DNA from 4 places in the Gordonia sp. YC-XJ4 genome. Region 4 is predicted to be linked to each of the others. Evidence: predicted binding sites of a transcription regulator. Region 4 holds the regulator's gene; each other region holds the start of a gene.
The links. Region 4 encodes LexA, which represses DNA repair genes until DNA is damaged. Its sites were predicted from a motif close to CGAACANNTGTTCG; they were not measured.
Positions count from the first base shown of each region.

Region 1: a site for LexA is predicted at 2,433-2,446, ahead of AC5ZH6_RS21390 (alpha-ketoglutarate-dependent dioxygenase AlkB). Genes of this name have one in related genera too.
Region 2: a site for LexA is predicted at 2,123-2,136, ahead of AC5ZH6_RS21220 (HNH endonuclease signature motif containing protein). Genes of this name have one in related genera too.
Region 3: a site for LexA is predicted at 2,155-2,168, ahead of AC5ZH6_RS04895 (HNH endonuclease signature motif containing protein). Genes of this name have one in related genera too.

Region 1 covers NZ_CM183447.1:4,824,722-4,828,046, forward strand. The annotation lists gene AC5ZH6_RS21380 (TetR family transcriptional regulator) at 1-36, opposite strand, end outside; gene AC5ZH6_RS21385 (MMPL family transporter) at 65-2,293, opposite strand; gene AC5ZH6_RS21390 (alpha-ketoglutarate-dependent dioxygenase AlkB) at 2,467-3,105, shown strand; gene AC5ZH6_RS21395 (oxidoreductase) at 3,118-3,325, opposite strand, start outside.
Region 2 covers NZ_CM183447.1:4,786,438-4,789,762, forward strand. The annotation lists gene AC5ZH6_RS21210 (outer membrane protein assembly factor BamB family protein) at 1-1,187, opposite strand, end outside; gene AC5ZH6_RS21215 (phosphatase PAP2 family protein) at 1,234-1,812, opposite strand; gene AC5ZH6_RS21220 (HNH endonuclease signature motif containing protein) at 2,182-3,325, shown strand, end outside.
Region 3 covers NZ_CM183447.1:1,100,191-1,103,515, forward strand. The annotation lists gene AC5ZH6_RS04885 (DUF1800 domain-containing protein) at 1-448, shown strand, start outside; gene AC5ZH6_RS04890 (DUF1501 domain-containing protein) at 480-1,694, shown strand; gene AC5ZH6_RS04895 (HNH endonuclease signature motif containing protein) at 2,214-3,325, shown strand, end outside.
Region 4 covers NZ_CM183447.1:2,549,681-2,553,005, reverse strand. The annotation lists gene AC5ZH6_RS11285 (LysM peptidoglycan-binding domain-containing protein) at 1-494, opposite strand, end outside; gene lexA (transcriptional repressor LexA) at 703-1,434, shown strand; gene AC5ZH6_RS11275 (putative PEP-binding protein) at 1,472-3,196, opposite strand.

The sequences.
Region 1 (3,325 bases), 2.3 Mb from region 4:
ACGCAGCCCGGCCGGACGATGCGACACACCCGTCATCGAGCTTTTTTCATTGTGGGATGCACCGTCAGCTCGGCGCCGACGCGACGACGGCTTCCTTCTCGCCCGGCAGTCCGCGGTCACGGACCGCGCCGCCCTCGATGTCGAAATCGAAGACCAGCTTGTCGAGCCAGCGCGGCAGCCCCCACGCCCGATCACCCAGCATTGCGATCACCGCGGGCACCACCGTCATGCGAATGATGAAGGCGTCGAAGAAGACCGCGATGGCCAGGGCGAACCCGAGCATCTTGGACGTGGTGTCGGGCGCGAGCATGAACGAGGCGAAGACGCTGATCATGATGACCGCGGCCGAACTCACCACGCGCGCACCGTGCCGGTAGCCGGCGATGATGGCGTCCTTGGCACTCATGCCGTGGATGTACTCCTCGCGCATTCGGGTCACCAGGAACACTTGATAGTCCATCGCGAGACCGAAGACCACGCCGATCAGGAAGATCGGCAGGAACGACAGGGTGGGCCGGGTGTCGGTGATGATCCCGAGGTACCCCTCCTGGAAGATCGCCACGGTCACACCGAAGGTCGCGAGCACCGAGAAGATGAAGCCGATCGTCCCGACCAACGGAACCCAGATCGAACGGAAGACGCCGATCATGATGAGGAACGCGAGTCCGACCACGACCACCAGATACGGGATGAGTGCCTTGTCGAGCTTCGCCGACAGGTCCGACATGATCGCGGTCTGACCGCCGACGTGCATCTCGACGCCGCCCTTGGTGATGGTCGGACCCCAGTCGCGGATCTTCTCCATCAGGTCGTGGGTGGCCTGTGCCGACGGTGCGCTCTCCGGGGTCACCATGATCAGTGCGGTCGAGGCGCCGGTGTTCGGGTTCGCCCCGGTGCCGTTGCCGGTCCAGATCAGCGTCGCGGGGTTGGCGACGTCGGACAAGGTCTTGATGTGTGCGACGGCCTGCTCGGCGGCCGGTGCGACGTTGCCGTCGGCGTCGTGCACGATCACCAACAGCTGGCCGTTGACTCCCTCGCCGAATCCCTTCTGCAGCAACGCCGATGCGCGTGCCTCGTCGGAGTTCGACAGGTCCATGCCGAGTTCCAGCTTGCCGACCGGGATCGCGGCCAGGACGAGGATCGCCAGGCCGACGATGATGAACGGCAGCGGCCGTTTGACCACCGTCCGACCGAAGCGAACGCCGTTGGTGTCGGCGGTCTCGGACTCCTCGGCGTGACGGATGCCGGGGATACGCGGGGTGAAGACGAAGCGGCCGACCGCCCCGAGCAACGCCGGGATCAGGGTGAGCGCCGCGATCACCGCGATGACCACGGCCACTGCTGCGCCCGCGCCCATCTGGGTGATCAGCGGGATACCCACGACGGTCAGCGCCACCACCGCGATGACCACCGTCAGGCCCGCGAAGACCACCGCGGTTCCGGCGGTGCCAACCGCGCGACCGGCGGCGTCGGCGCGACTACCGCCACGTTTCACCTCGCTGCGATAGCGCGACACGATGAACAGCGCGTAGTCGATCGACACGGCGATACCGAGCATCGTGACGATGCCCGTCGCGGTCTGGTTCACCGTCATGAACTTGGCGCTCAGGGTCACCAGCATCATCGTCAGCGCGACACCGACGATGCCGGTGACCAGCGGGATGAAGGCCGCGATCAGCGCACCGAACGCGACGATCATCACCACGAACGCGACCGCGAAACCGATCAACTCGGCCTTGCCGCCCTGTTCCATGACCTGGACGAGCGAACCGGTGGCCTCGACCTGTAGTCCGTCGCCGCGGTGTTTGGCGAGAACGTCGAGGAGTTGCTGTTTCTGATCGACCGACAGGTCCTGCACATTCGTGGTGACCCCGACGCTGATCAGACCGACATGGCCGTTGTCGCCCCTGACCTTCGCGGCCACCGCCGGTTGCGCCTTGGCGGCGACGAGCGGGCTGACGACGGTCTTGGCGTCGGCGACGTCGGGCAGCTTCTGCAGGTCGGCGGCGAGTGCGTTGAGCTGCTCGGCGTGCGCCTCGAGCCCGTTGTCGGCGTACACCACCACCGTCGCCGAACCGCGGGACTGCTGCTCCATGACCTTCGGGAAGTACTGCTGCAACTGGCTGGTCGCGGTACCCGAGTCGGTGCCGGGCAGATCGAAGTCCTGCGCGAACTTGGGTTTGAGCGCGCCGACGAGGCCGGCCACGACGACGAGGGCAAGTAGCCAGGTCGCGATCACCCACCATTTGTGCCGGAACGAGAACCGGCCGAGCCGGAAGAGCAGTGAGGCCATGGCAATCCCCTGGACGTCGATGCGGACGGGTCGTCGGTACAGCGGCGCGTCACCCAAAAGTGTGAGTGACTAACACTTGATACTGTGTACTCCGCTTTTTCGGGCTGCGCCACCAGCCTGCGCTGTGTTCCGGAACACTAGAACATGTATTCGATGCGCGCTAGTGTGGGCTCATGACCGTCGGCATGCAGGGTTCGCTCTTCGACCTCACGGGGACCGCCGGAGCCGCGCCGAGCCTCGGCGCGCTGGGGACCTCGGTGACCCGCCGCGAATTGTCCGACGGCGCCTGGGTCGATCTGCGGCCGGGTTGGATCGCCGATTCCCCCGCCCTCTTCGACGCCCTGTACGACCGTGCGGCCTGGCGTGCGGAGCGACGGCGCATGTACGACCGTGTCGTCGACGTCCCGCGACTGATCGCCACCTATCAGGCACACCATCGCCTGCCCGATCCCCTTCTGGCGCAAGCACGTTCGGACTTGAGTGCACACTACCGCGAGGAATTGCCCGAGGGCTTCGCCACGGCGGGCCTGTGTCTGTATCGCGACGGTTCCGACTCGGTGGCCTGGCACGGCGACCGATTCGGTCGCGGCGCCACCCACGACACCATGGTGGCGATCCTGTCACTCGGAGCTCCGCGACCGCTGGCGTTGCGCCCCAGGGGCGGTGGTCCGTCGCTGCGGTTCGTCCTGGGCTCGGGCGACCTACTCGTGATGGGTGGCAGTTGTCAGCGGACGTGGGAACACGCCGTGCCGAAATGCCCCGGCGTCGGAGCCCGCATCAGTGTGCAATTCCGTCCGCCGGGTGTGTGGTGAGGCTCGCCGACCCTAGATCGGGTAGGAGACGCCGGTGAGCTTCTCCGACTCCGCCCACAGCCCGTCACGGATCGCTCGGTCGTTGGCGCGGCCGCTGAAGGCCGAGACCCCGGGCGCGCCGCGCATGCCGAAGAAGTGGCTCGGCCCGTAGAAGGTGCCGTTGACGACGTCCGGTGCGGTCGCGGCGTACAGCGTGGGCAGCGCGCCGTCGGCGGCCGAT
Region 2 (3,325 bases), 2.2 Mb from region 4:
ACCGTGGGCACCGACACCGACGTGCCGGGGATCTCGACGGTGGTGCCGTCGGGTCGTACGACGACGACCGGACCCGGGGTGAACGCTCCCGCCGAACCCGAACCCGAACCCGAACCCGAGGCCGAGATGACGGCGATGGAACCATCGGCCAGCGGCTCGGTGGTGGCGTATCCGGCACGGTTGAGCAGTTCACGGCCGTCGGCGGCCGAGACGACGAGCACCGAGGTCTGACCGCTGGCCACCAGCGACTGCGTGGCGGTGAAGCTGGACGCATCCCCGCCGGGACCGCCGTCGGTGAGCGGGTAGGACTTGCTCCACACCGCGTGCACACTGTTGTCCACCTTCATGATGGACAGCCCATCGTCGGTGAACGATCGGAGGTACGCGCCGTCGGTGTTGAGTGCGATCTCGTAGGCCCCGGGCGAGGGGTTGTCGGCGGTGGCGACGACGGAGCCGGTCGAGGTGTCGAAGAAGGTGATGGTCGAGGTGTCATAGCAAGCGATCCGACCGTTGACGATCGTGTCCGAGCAGCCCTGCACGGTTCGCGATGAAGTCCAGTGCTTACCGGTCTCGGTGTCGATGCCGGCCAGCGTGCGGCCGGACGAGGACTGGCTGCTGACGAAGGTCACCAACGTGTGCTCGTCGTGGACCGCGCCGAGCGAGAGGTACTGGGCCTTGTTGGGGTCGGGCGAGACGAACTGCTCGCCACCGAGTTGCGAGGCACCGACCTGCCACTTCGCCGTCGGCGCGGTTGGGAACGTGCCGGTGAGTTGCCCGTCGAGCGGGGCGGCGTGGCTCGAGTCGTCGTGGCGGCTGGTCCACCAGACGAGTCCGCCGGCGACCAGCCCGGCGACGCAGACCAGCGCGACGGCGGTCAGAATCCACGGCAGCGCACGGCGTCGGCGAGGTGGCGTCGGGCCGGGCGGCTGGATCGGGAATCCTCCGCTCGGATATCCGGGCGGCATCCCGGAAGGCGGGCCCGGCGGGCCGAAGTATCCGGCGCCCGACGGCGGCATCGGTCGCGCCATGGTCGGCTGATACGCCGCCTGCGGCCCGGTGGTGGGCGGGGGTGGTGGTGGGGGTGGTGGTGGAGACTGAGGGCCCAGCGTCGTGGGCGGCGCAGGACGCGCGATGAACTCCGTCGCGTCCGAGGCGTTGTCACCGGCGAGTTCATCCGAGTCGGACATCGTTTCAGTTAAGCCGAGTTGGACCTCGGCGTTGCAGCGTCGACTGTCATCCGATCGGACCATTTCTGCGCGCCGTGACCCGCGTCGACGCCCATACGCACAGCAGTACCCACACGGCGCCGCACGCCCATCCGGCGAGCACATCGGTGGTCCAGTGCACGCCGAGGTACACCCGGGTCACGCCGATTGCGAACGACAGCGCAGGCGCGGCGAGCAACACCCACCGATGGCCCCGGACCCACGCGCTGAGCCGGTAGGCGACGACGGCGAGCAGACAGTAGACAACCATCGACATCATTGCGTGTCCACTCGGAAACGAGTAACTCTCGATGTGCAACAGCCGGTCGGTGACCGGCGGACGAGTCCGCGCGACAACGTGTTTGAACGTCACCATCACCGCCGCGCCCACCAATGACCCGACGGCCAGCAGCACCGCCTCGTCCACGTGGCGCCGAATCATCAGCCAGACAACGACCACCGTGCAGATGATCGTCATCGTCAGCGAGTTCCCGAAGAAGGTGACGACGTGCGCCAACCCGATCCACGGCTGCGACCGTCCCTCGACCATCCAGCTGGTGACATCGTCGTCGATCCGAAGCCGGTCGAAGGCAAGCGTGGCCGTCATGACGCCACCCTACTGATCGGCTGTCACATGACCAACGCGAGCCGAACTTGTAGACGCCCCCGCTGCACCAGCCGCGCCCGCACATTGGAGCCGCGTACGTATCACTCCCGATGGTCGAGAACCTTTCCCCGATGGTCGAGGTGCACGGCGCCCACGGCGCCGGGCCTCGAGACCCGGCGAGATAACAAGCTCCCCAACCACATCGGATACTCACGCAGCGAATTTGCACCGCTTACCACGTCCCACCGACAAAAATTAAGCGCCGAAACACGTTGTCCACAAGCAGAATTGATCGAAATACCACTTGCATCGAACACACTTTCCTGTAGACTGAACCCATCACACCGATCAGCCACCGGGGAGGGGCCCATGATCGAATCCACTGCAACTCTTGACGTCAAAGATGTTGACGCCGAAGCAGTCTTCGCCGACGTCGTCACCCAACTCAGCGACCTTCAATGGAATCCGGACATGACCGGACCCCAGGCCTTCGGTGCGATGAAACAAGTCTTGCTTCTTCGTAATCTGGTTGATCACCATGCCACCACCCTCACCGGTGAACTGGACCGACTGGGCGTCGCCGACCACAAGACCACCCGACTGCGAGAACTGTTGATCAGCATGGGTTTCGCACCCGCCGTCGCTTCACGGTATGTGCGGGTCGCCGCCACCACCGACATCGATCTGTTGTTGGCGCACGCTGCGGATGGGTCCATCTCGTCCGAACACACCGATGCCATCGTGCGTGGGTTGGCGCACATCGACACGCGTTGCCCCGAACCTTTGGACACCGTCGAACGCTGTGAGTTTCTGCGGAAACTGCTGTCGCACTACTTCTCCGGCTTCACTCCCGCCGAGATCAACACCTACGCGCGGCAACTCGGCAACGAGCTGGCGGCAGAGACTCCGGGCGGGTTACCGGCCTCAGAGGACAAGAACATCAACTCCTACACCGACCGCATCACCGACGACGGACGGCTGGAGATCTCGGCGAACCTCGACATCGTCGCCGGCGAGAAAACCCGCACCCTGATGGAAACCTTGTCGGCGCCCAAGCCTCAGCCGGATGGGTCACCCGATCCGCGGACACCCGAACAGATCTGTGCCGCCGCATTCGAAACGATCGTGGAGTTAGCGGCACAAGGACTAGCGGACACCACCTTCTCAGCCAAACCGACCAACGGCCTGTTGTGGACCTGGTCGGCGGACAACCCGGCGGTCGGCGGGGATTTGCAGAACATGGGCGCCATCACCGAAGCCACCGCCCGAATGCTGTCGTGCGACACCACCATCACCAAGATCATGCTCGATCCGAACGGTGTACCGCTGAGTGTTGGTGAAGCGAAACGCTTCTTCACCCCCGGCCAACGCAAAGCCTTACTGGTGCGTGATCGCGGGTGCATCAAATGCGGTGCACACGCCGGACGATGCCAAGGACACCACCTCGCGCATTGGGCCGACGGCGGTCCCACCGACCTCGACAACGGCTGCCTCCTCTGCACCGGTTGCCACG
Region 3 (3,325 bases), 1.4 Mb from region 4:
GCGCGGTCTGGTCGCCGCGATCGTTACCGACCCCGAGCTCGGCAACTCCTCGGGAGTGGCCTCCCCCGTGCAGTGGCTCATCGGCGCCACCAGGGCGCTACAGCCGAAACCAGGTGCTTCCGAACTCAAACGAACAACCTCCACCCTCAAGACGTTGGGCCAGCAGCCCTTCTACCCACCCGACGTCGGGGGCTGGCCGTCCGGGCAGGCATGGCTGTCGACCGCCGGCGCCGAAACACGCTGGAACACAGCGATGCGCCTGGCCCGTGACGCGCAGGTCACCACCATCCACGACGCCGCCGCGGGGGAGCGTATCGACGCCGCGGCGCATCTGCTCGGTGTCGGCGGATTCTCCGACCGGACCGTGAAGGTGATGCAGGGGTCGGTCAAGAATCCAGTGACGCTCACCGCGATCGCCCTCAACAGCCCCGAATACCTGACCGTCTGAACACCATTCGCGCGATCCGAGGCAGGAGCACATGAAGACCATCGACGTCAATCGCCGCACATTCCTCGTCGGCACCGGTGTGCTGGCCGCACTCGGCGCCGCGGGCGGGGTTACCACCGTCACCTGGGACGACCTGCACCGGGCGAGCGTGGACCATCCACGAGTCGTGGGCAACGGCGTGCTGGTCATCCTCACCATGTACGGCGGGAACGACGGCATCAATACGCTGATCCCGTACGCGGACAGCGCCTACCACGACAACCGGCCCGAACTCGCCTACGCCCCACAGGATGTGCTGCACCTCGACGACTCGCTTGGGCTGAACCCGGCGATGAAGGGACTGCATAACGCGTGGGGCGACGGGACCCTGGCGATCGTGCGTGGCGTCGGGTACCCGCAGCCCGACCACAGTCATTTCCGCTCCATGGACATCTGGCAGACCGCGTCGCCGGGGTCGGCGGTACCGAGCGGATGGATAGGACGATGGCTCGACGCGACGGGCGATGATCCGTTGCGCGCCCTCAACATCGGGCCGGTGCTGCCGATGCTGTCGATCGGTGCGAAGTCGACGGCAGCCGCACTCGACCCTACGGGTAGCCCGCTCGCCGCGCCGGTCGTCGCACGGCTGGCGCAACTGGGAGCACCGTCGGCGCCGGACAGTCCCGCCGAACAGATGGTCTGCACTTCTTACGCCGCCGAGAACAAGGCGGCGTCGGCGCTGCGTGGGGTGCGGGCGTCGAAGGGGACGACCGGCTCGGCGGGTGCAGAGGGCAAAGCGCTTGCCGAACAACTCGATACCGTCGCCCGGTGCGTGAGCGCCGGAGTGCCGACCAAGGTGTACTCGGTGAGCATCGGCGGATTCGACACACACGCCGACGAACGCGAGACACAGCAGAATCTGCTCGGTGAGGTCGACTCGGCCCTGTCGTCGTTTCTCACCCGGATGGCCGGTGACCCGCGCGGCCGCGACGTCATCGTCATGGCCTACTCGGAGTTCGGTCGTCGCGTGCGCGCCAACGCCTCTCAGGGCACCGACCACGGCACCGCGGGCCCGGTCTTCGTCGCCGGCTCTCCCGTCCGCGGCGGCTTCTACGGTGACGAACCGAGTCTGACCGATCTGGACGACGGAGATCTCAAGGCCACCACGGACTTCCGCGACATCTACGCCGAACTCCTGGGAACCGGCCTCGGCACCGACCCGACGCCGTCGGTGGGGACTGGACGGCGGGCGGTCGGGTTCCTGTAGGTGGGGTTGCCTACACAGGGGGTTTCGAGTACTTGTCGAGACCGTCCTGCTCGAGACCACCCTTTCCCCGGATGATCGAGAACCCTTCCCCTCCCGATGGTCGAGGTGCGAGCCGCGTGTGGCGAGCCTCGAGACCCGGCGAGACAACAAACATCCCAACCACATCCACCGTCACATGACCCAACGCGAGCCGAACTTGTGGACGCCCCCGCTGCACCAGCCGCGCCCGCACATTGGAGCCGCGTACGTATTACTCCCGATGGTCGAGAACCTTTCCTCCGATGGTCGAGGTGCACGGCGCCCCGGCGCCGGGCCTCGAGACCCGGCAAGACAACAGGACTCCCAACCACATCGGATACTCACACGGCGAAATTGCACCGCTTACCACATCCCACCGACAAGACTTCAGCTCCGAAACAAGTTGTCCACAAGCAGAATTGATCGAAAGTATCCCTTGCATCGAACATACTTTCCTGTAGACTGGATACATCGCACCGATCAGCCACTGGGGAGGGGCCCATGATCGACACCACTGAAGCTCCCGACGCTGGAACCGTCGACGCCGAAGCAGTTTTCGCCGACATCGTCGCCCGACTCAGCGACCTGCAATGGAATCCGGACATGACCGGACCCCAGGCCTTCGGTGCGATGAAACAAGTCCTCTTTCTGCGTAATCTGGTTGATCACCATGCCACCACCCTCACCGGCGAGATGGATCGCTTGGGTGTCGCCGATCACAAGACCACCCGGCTTCGGGAGTTGTTGATCAGCATGGGTTTCGCACCCGCCGTCGCAAGTCGATACGTGCGGATCTCGGCCACCACCGATGTCGATCTGTTGTTGGCGCATGCCGCGGACGGGTCCATCTCCTCCGAACACACCGATGCCATCGTCCGCGGGTTGGCGCACATCGACACCCGATGCCCCGAACCTATGGACACCGCGCAGCGCTGTGAATACCTGCGGAAACTCTTGTCGCACTATTTCGCCGGTTTCACCCCCGCCGAGATCAACCTCTACGCGCGGCAGTTGGGGAACGAGTTGGCGGCCGAAACACCGGGCGGGTTGCCGGCCGCCGAGGACAAGTCGATCAACTCCTACACCGACCGCATCACCGACGACGGCCGGTTGGAGATCTCGGCGAACCTCGACATCGTCGCCGGCGAGAAAACCAGAACTTTGATGGAAACCTTGTCGGCGCCCAAGCCTCAGCCCGACGGATCCCCGGATCCGCGGACACCCGAACAGATCTGCGCGGCCGCGTTCGAAACGATCGTGGAGTTGGCGGCACAAGGTTTGGCGGACACCACGTTCTCGGCGAAACCCACCAGCGGACTGTTGTGGACCTGGTCGGCGGACAACCCCGCGCTCGGTGGGGATTTGCAGAACATGGGTGCGATCACCGAAGCGACTGCCAAGTTGTTGTCGTGTGACACGACGATCACCAAGATCATGCTCGATCCCAACGGGGTACCGCTCAGTGTTGGGGAGGCGAAACGCTTCTTCACCCCCGGACAACGCAAAGCGTTGCTGGTGCGTGATCGTGGATGTATCAAGTGTGGTGCCCACGCCGGACGCTGCCAAGGACATCATTTGCACCATTGGGTTGATGGTGGTCCCACCGACCTCGA
Region 4 (3,325 bases):
GATTCCCCGGCACGTACGTGCACGACCTCGGTGGCCGCGGGCGTCGGCGTGGTCGACTGCTGGTAGTCGCTACCGGCCACGGCCACCAGCCACACCAGCAGCGCCAGGGCGACACCGGTCAGCACGGCCACCATCGCACCGGTACGGCGAGCGGTGCGGTGCGCGGTGACCCGCGGGCCGACCGGAGTTGCGCAACGGGTGCCCGCAACCGCCGGAAGGCGGCGCGCACCGGTCCGGGCCGGGCCCGCATATGCCGGTCGTCGGCGGGCCGGGTCGCGCTCGAGCGTGCGCCGCTCTGGGAGGCGACGGTCGGACGACCGGTGTTCGGGCGCGCGGTGTTCGAGCACCCGGTGTTCGAGCGCCCGGTGCTCGACGGTTGCGCGGGCCGGCATCGACGCCCCGCGGCGAACGGCGGCGGCGCGGTGAGCCGTCCGGCGGGACCGAACGGGCAGGTCGTTGGTGCCCGGCGCGGTGGGCAGAAGTACGGTCGGCATGGCGTCTCCCTATCTCGATCATGCATTCGAAGAACGGATGTTCGAGTTCTACCACGGGGCACCGACAATTTCTCGCGACACGTCGAACACATGTTTGAGGTTGCCTGTCGCCTCGGCTACCCTGGCCGGTGTTCAGCTCTCCACAGGGCCCGTCAACCAGGGCGTACCCCGCGAGGATGTGCGCACCGACCGAAAGGATGCGAACCCCATGAGTGAGAAGAAGGGCCGCTCGGGTGACCCCGACGCGGCGACCGTCACCGATCCGGACGACGCCGTCGCGACCGGCCCGATCGATCCCGCGGCCGTCGAGGCCGCGCTCACCCCGCGCCAGAAGGGCGTGCTCGATGTGATCCGCAAGTCCGTGCGCGAACGCGGGTATCCGCCGAGCATCCGCGAGATCGGCGACGCCGTCGGCCTGGCGTCGACCTCATCGGTCGCGCATCAGCTGCGAACCCTCGAGCGCAAGGGTCTGCTCAAACGCGATCACAACCGACCCCGCGCGGTGAACGTCCAGGACGGCGATCCCACGCCCACCGACGACAACCCGAATGCGTCGAACCTCCCCACGCCGACGTTCGTGCCGGTTCTGGGACGTATCGCGGCCGGCGGGCCGATCCTGGCCGAGGAGGCCGTCGAGGATGTCTTCCCGCTGCCGCGTGAACTCGTTGGCGACGGGTCACTGTTCCTGCTGCGCGTCGTCGGTGAATCGATGATCGACGCGGCCATCTGCGACGGCGACTGGGTGGTCGTTCGTCAACAGAACGTCGCCGACAACGGCGACATCGTCGCGGCGATGATCGACGGCGAGGCGACGGTCAAGACCTTCAAGCGCAAGGACGGCCATGTGTGGCTGATGCCGCACAACGACCTGTTCGAGCCCATCCCCGGCGACGACGCCGCGGTGCTGGGCAAGGTCGTGACGGTGATGCGCCGCATCTGAGCGGAGTCACACCCGCCGGCCCGCTCAGCCGAACGGCTCAGCTGCGCAACGCTTCCGCGGCCGCGGCACGCGCATCGGCCGGTGAGGCGGTCGCCAGTGCAGCCTGCGCGGCGGAGCGGCACGCCTCGCGGTCGACCTCGGCGAGCTTCGCTCCCACCGCGGGCGCCGCGGCCGGGGCGCTCGACAGCGAGGTGACGCCGAGCCCGACCAGGACACACGCGAGCAGCGGATCGGCGGCGGCCTCGCCGCACACCCCGACCGGTGTCGCACTGCGGGTGCCCGCCTCGGCGACGGTGGCGATCAGCGAGAGCACCGCAGGCTGCCACGGGTCGGTGAGCCCGGCGAGCTCGGCCGACATCCGGTCGGCGGCCATTGTGTACTGCGTCAGATCGTTGGTGCCGATCGAGACGAAGTCGACCTCGGCGAGGATCGCCGGAGCGAGGATCGCCGCCGAGGGGATCTCGATCATCACCCCCGCCACCAGCCCGCGACCGCGGACCTCGGCAGCGAATTCGGCGGCTTCAGCGGCCGAGGCGATCATCGGCGCCATCACCCAGGGCGTGGTGCCGGTCGCCTGCGCGGCGCGGGCGATCGCGTCGAGTTGACCGGCACGGATCTCGGGATGTGTCGCGGCGATCCGGTTGCCTCGTACGCCCAGTGCGGGATTCGCCTCGGTGCCGTGATCGACGAACTTCAGCGGCTTGTCCGAGCCGGCATCGAGCGTCCGGACCACGACCTTCTTGCCGTCGAAGGCCTCGATGACCTCGCGGTAGAGCGCAGCCTGCTCGTCCACCGACGGTTCGTCGGCCCGATCGAGGAAGGCGAGTTCGGTGCGGAACAGACCAACCCCCTCGACGGGGTACGCCGTCGCCGCCCGCGCCGAGAAGCCGTCGGCGACGTTCGCCAGGATGGCCACCTCCACACCATCGGCGGTGCGCCCGGGCCCGGTCCATCCCGCGATCGCCTCCGCCTCCCGACGACTCTGCTCCACCTCGTCCCCGGCCCGCGCCGGATCGGGGTGAACGACAACGGTTCCCGCGGTTCCGTCGACGAGAACGGGCGTGCCCGCGGGTACGTCGTCGAGGCCGGCGACCGCCACCACGCACGGAATCCCCAGTTGGCGGGCGATGATCGCGGTGTGGCTGGTCGGCCCACCGAGCCGGGTGGCCAACGCGGTGATCAGTTTCGGATCGAGTCCGGCGGTGTCGGCCGGCGCGAGGTCGTCGGCGAGGAGCACCGACGGCTCGTCGGGCACGGGGACCCCGGGCTCGGGCTCGCCGAGTACCTCGGCCACCACCCGATCACGGACGTCGTTGAGGTCGGTGATGCGCTCGGCCATGATCCCGCCGAGCTTGGCGAACATCGCGGCGAACTGTTCGGTGGCCGCGGCGGCCGCGGCCGGGGCCGGGGTCCCGTCGGCGATCAGCTTGGTGACCGTGCCGATCCACCCGCGGTCCTCGGCGAGGCCCGCGGTGGCGATCAACACCTCTGCGGCGGCACCCGAGGCGTGCGAGGCGCGCTCACGCAGTCGCGCGGCGACCACGGCCGCGGCATCGACGAAGCGGGCCTTTTCGGCCTCACGGTCGGCCTCGTCCACCACATGTGAGCCCGGATCGGCGGGCTCGGCCCTCACCCGCTCGCCCGGACGGACGACCGGCCCGTAGGCCTTGCCGCCGACGACGGGCGTCCCGTGCAGCGTGGTGTCGGCATCCGACGCACTGCTTTCGGTCTGCGTGTGCTGGGGGCGAACCTGTTGATCCACGGTTCCGGCCTTTCCTCGTCCTTCAATGATGCGGTCGTTCGGTGGTGCGGGCGTTTCGGTGATGCGGGTCGTACTGGTCAAGCGGTCGTTCTGTGTGATCCGACCAGGCTTCCGATGGATGTGAAACAC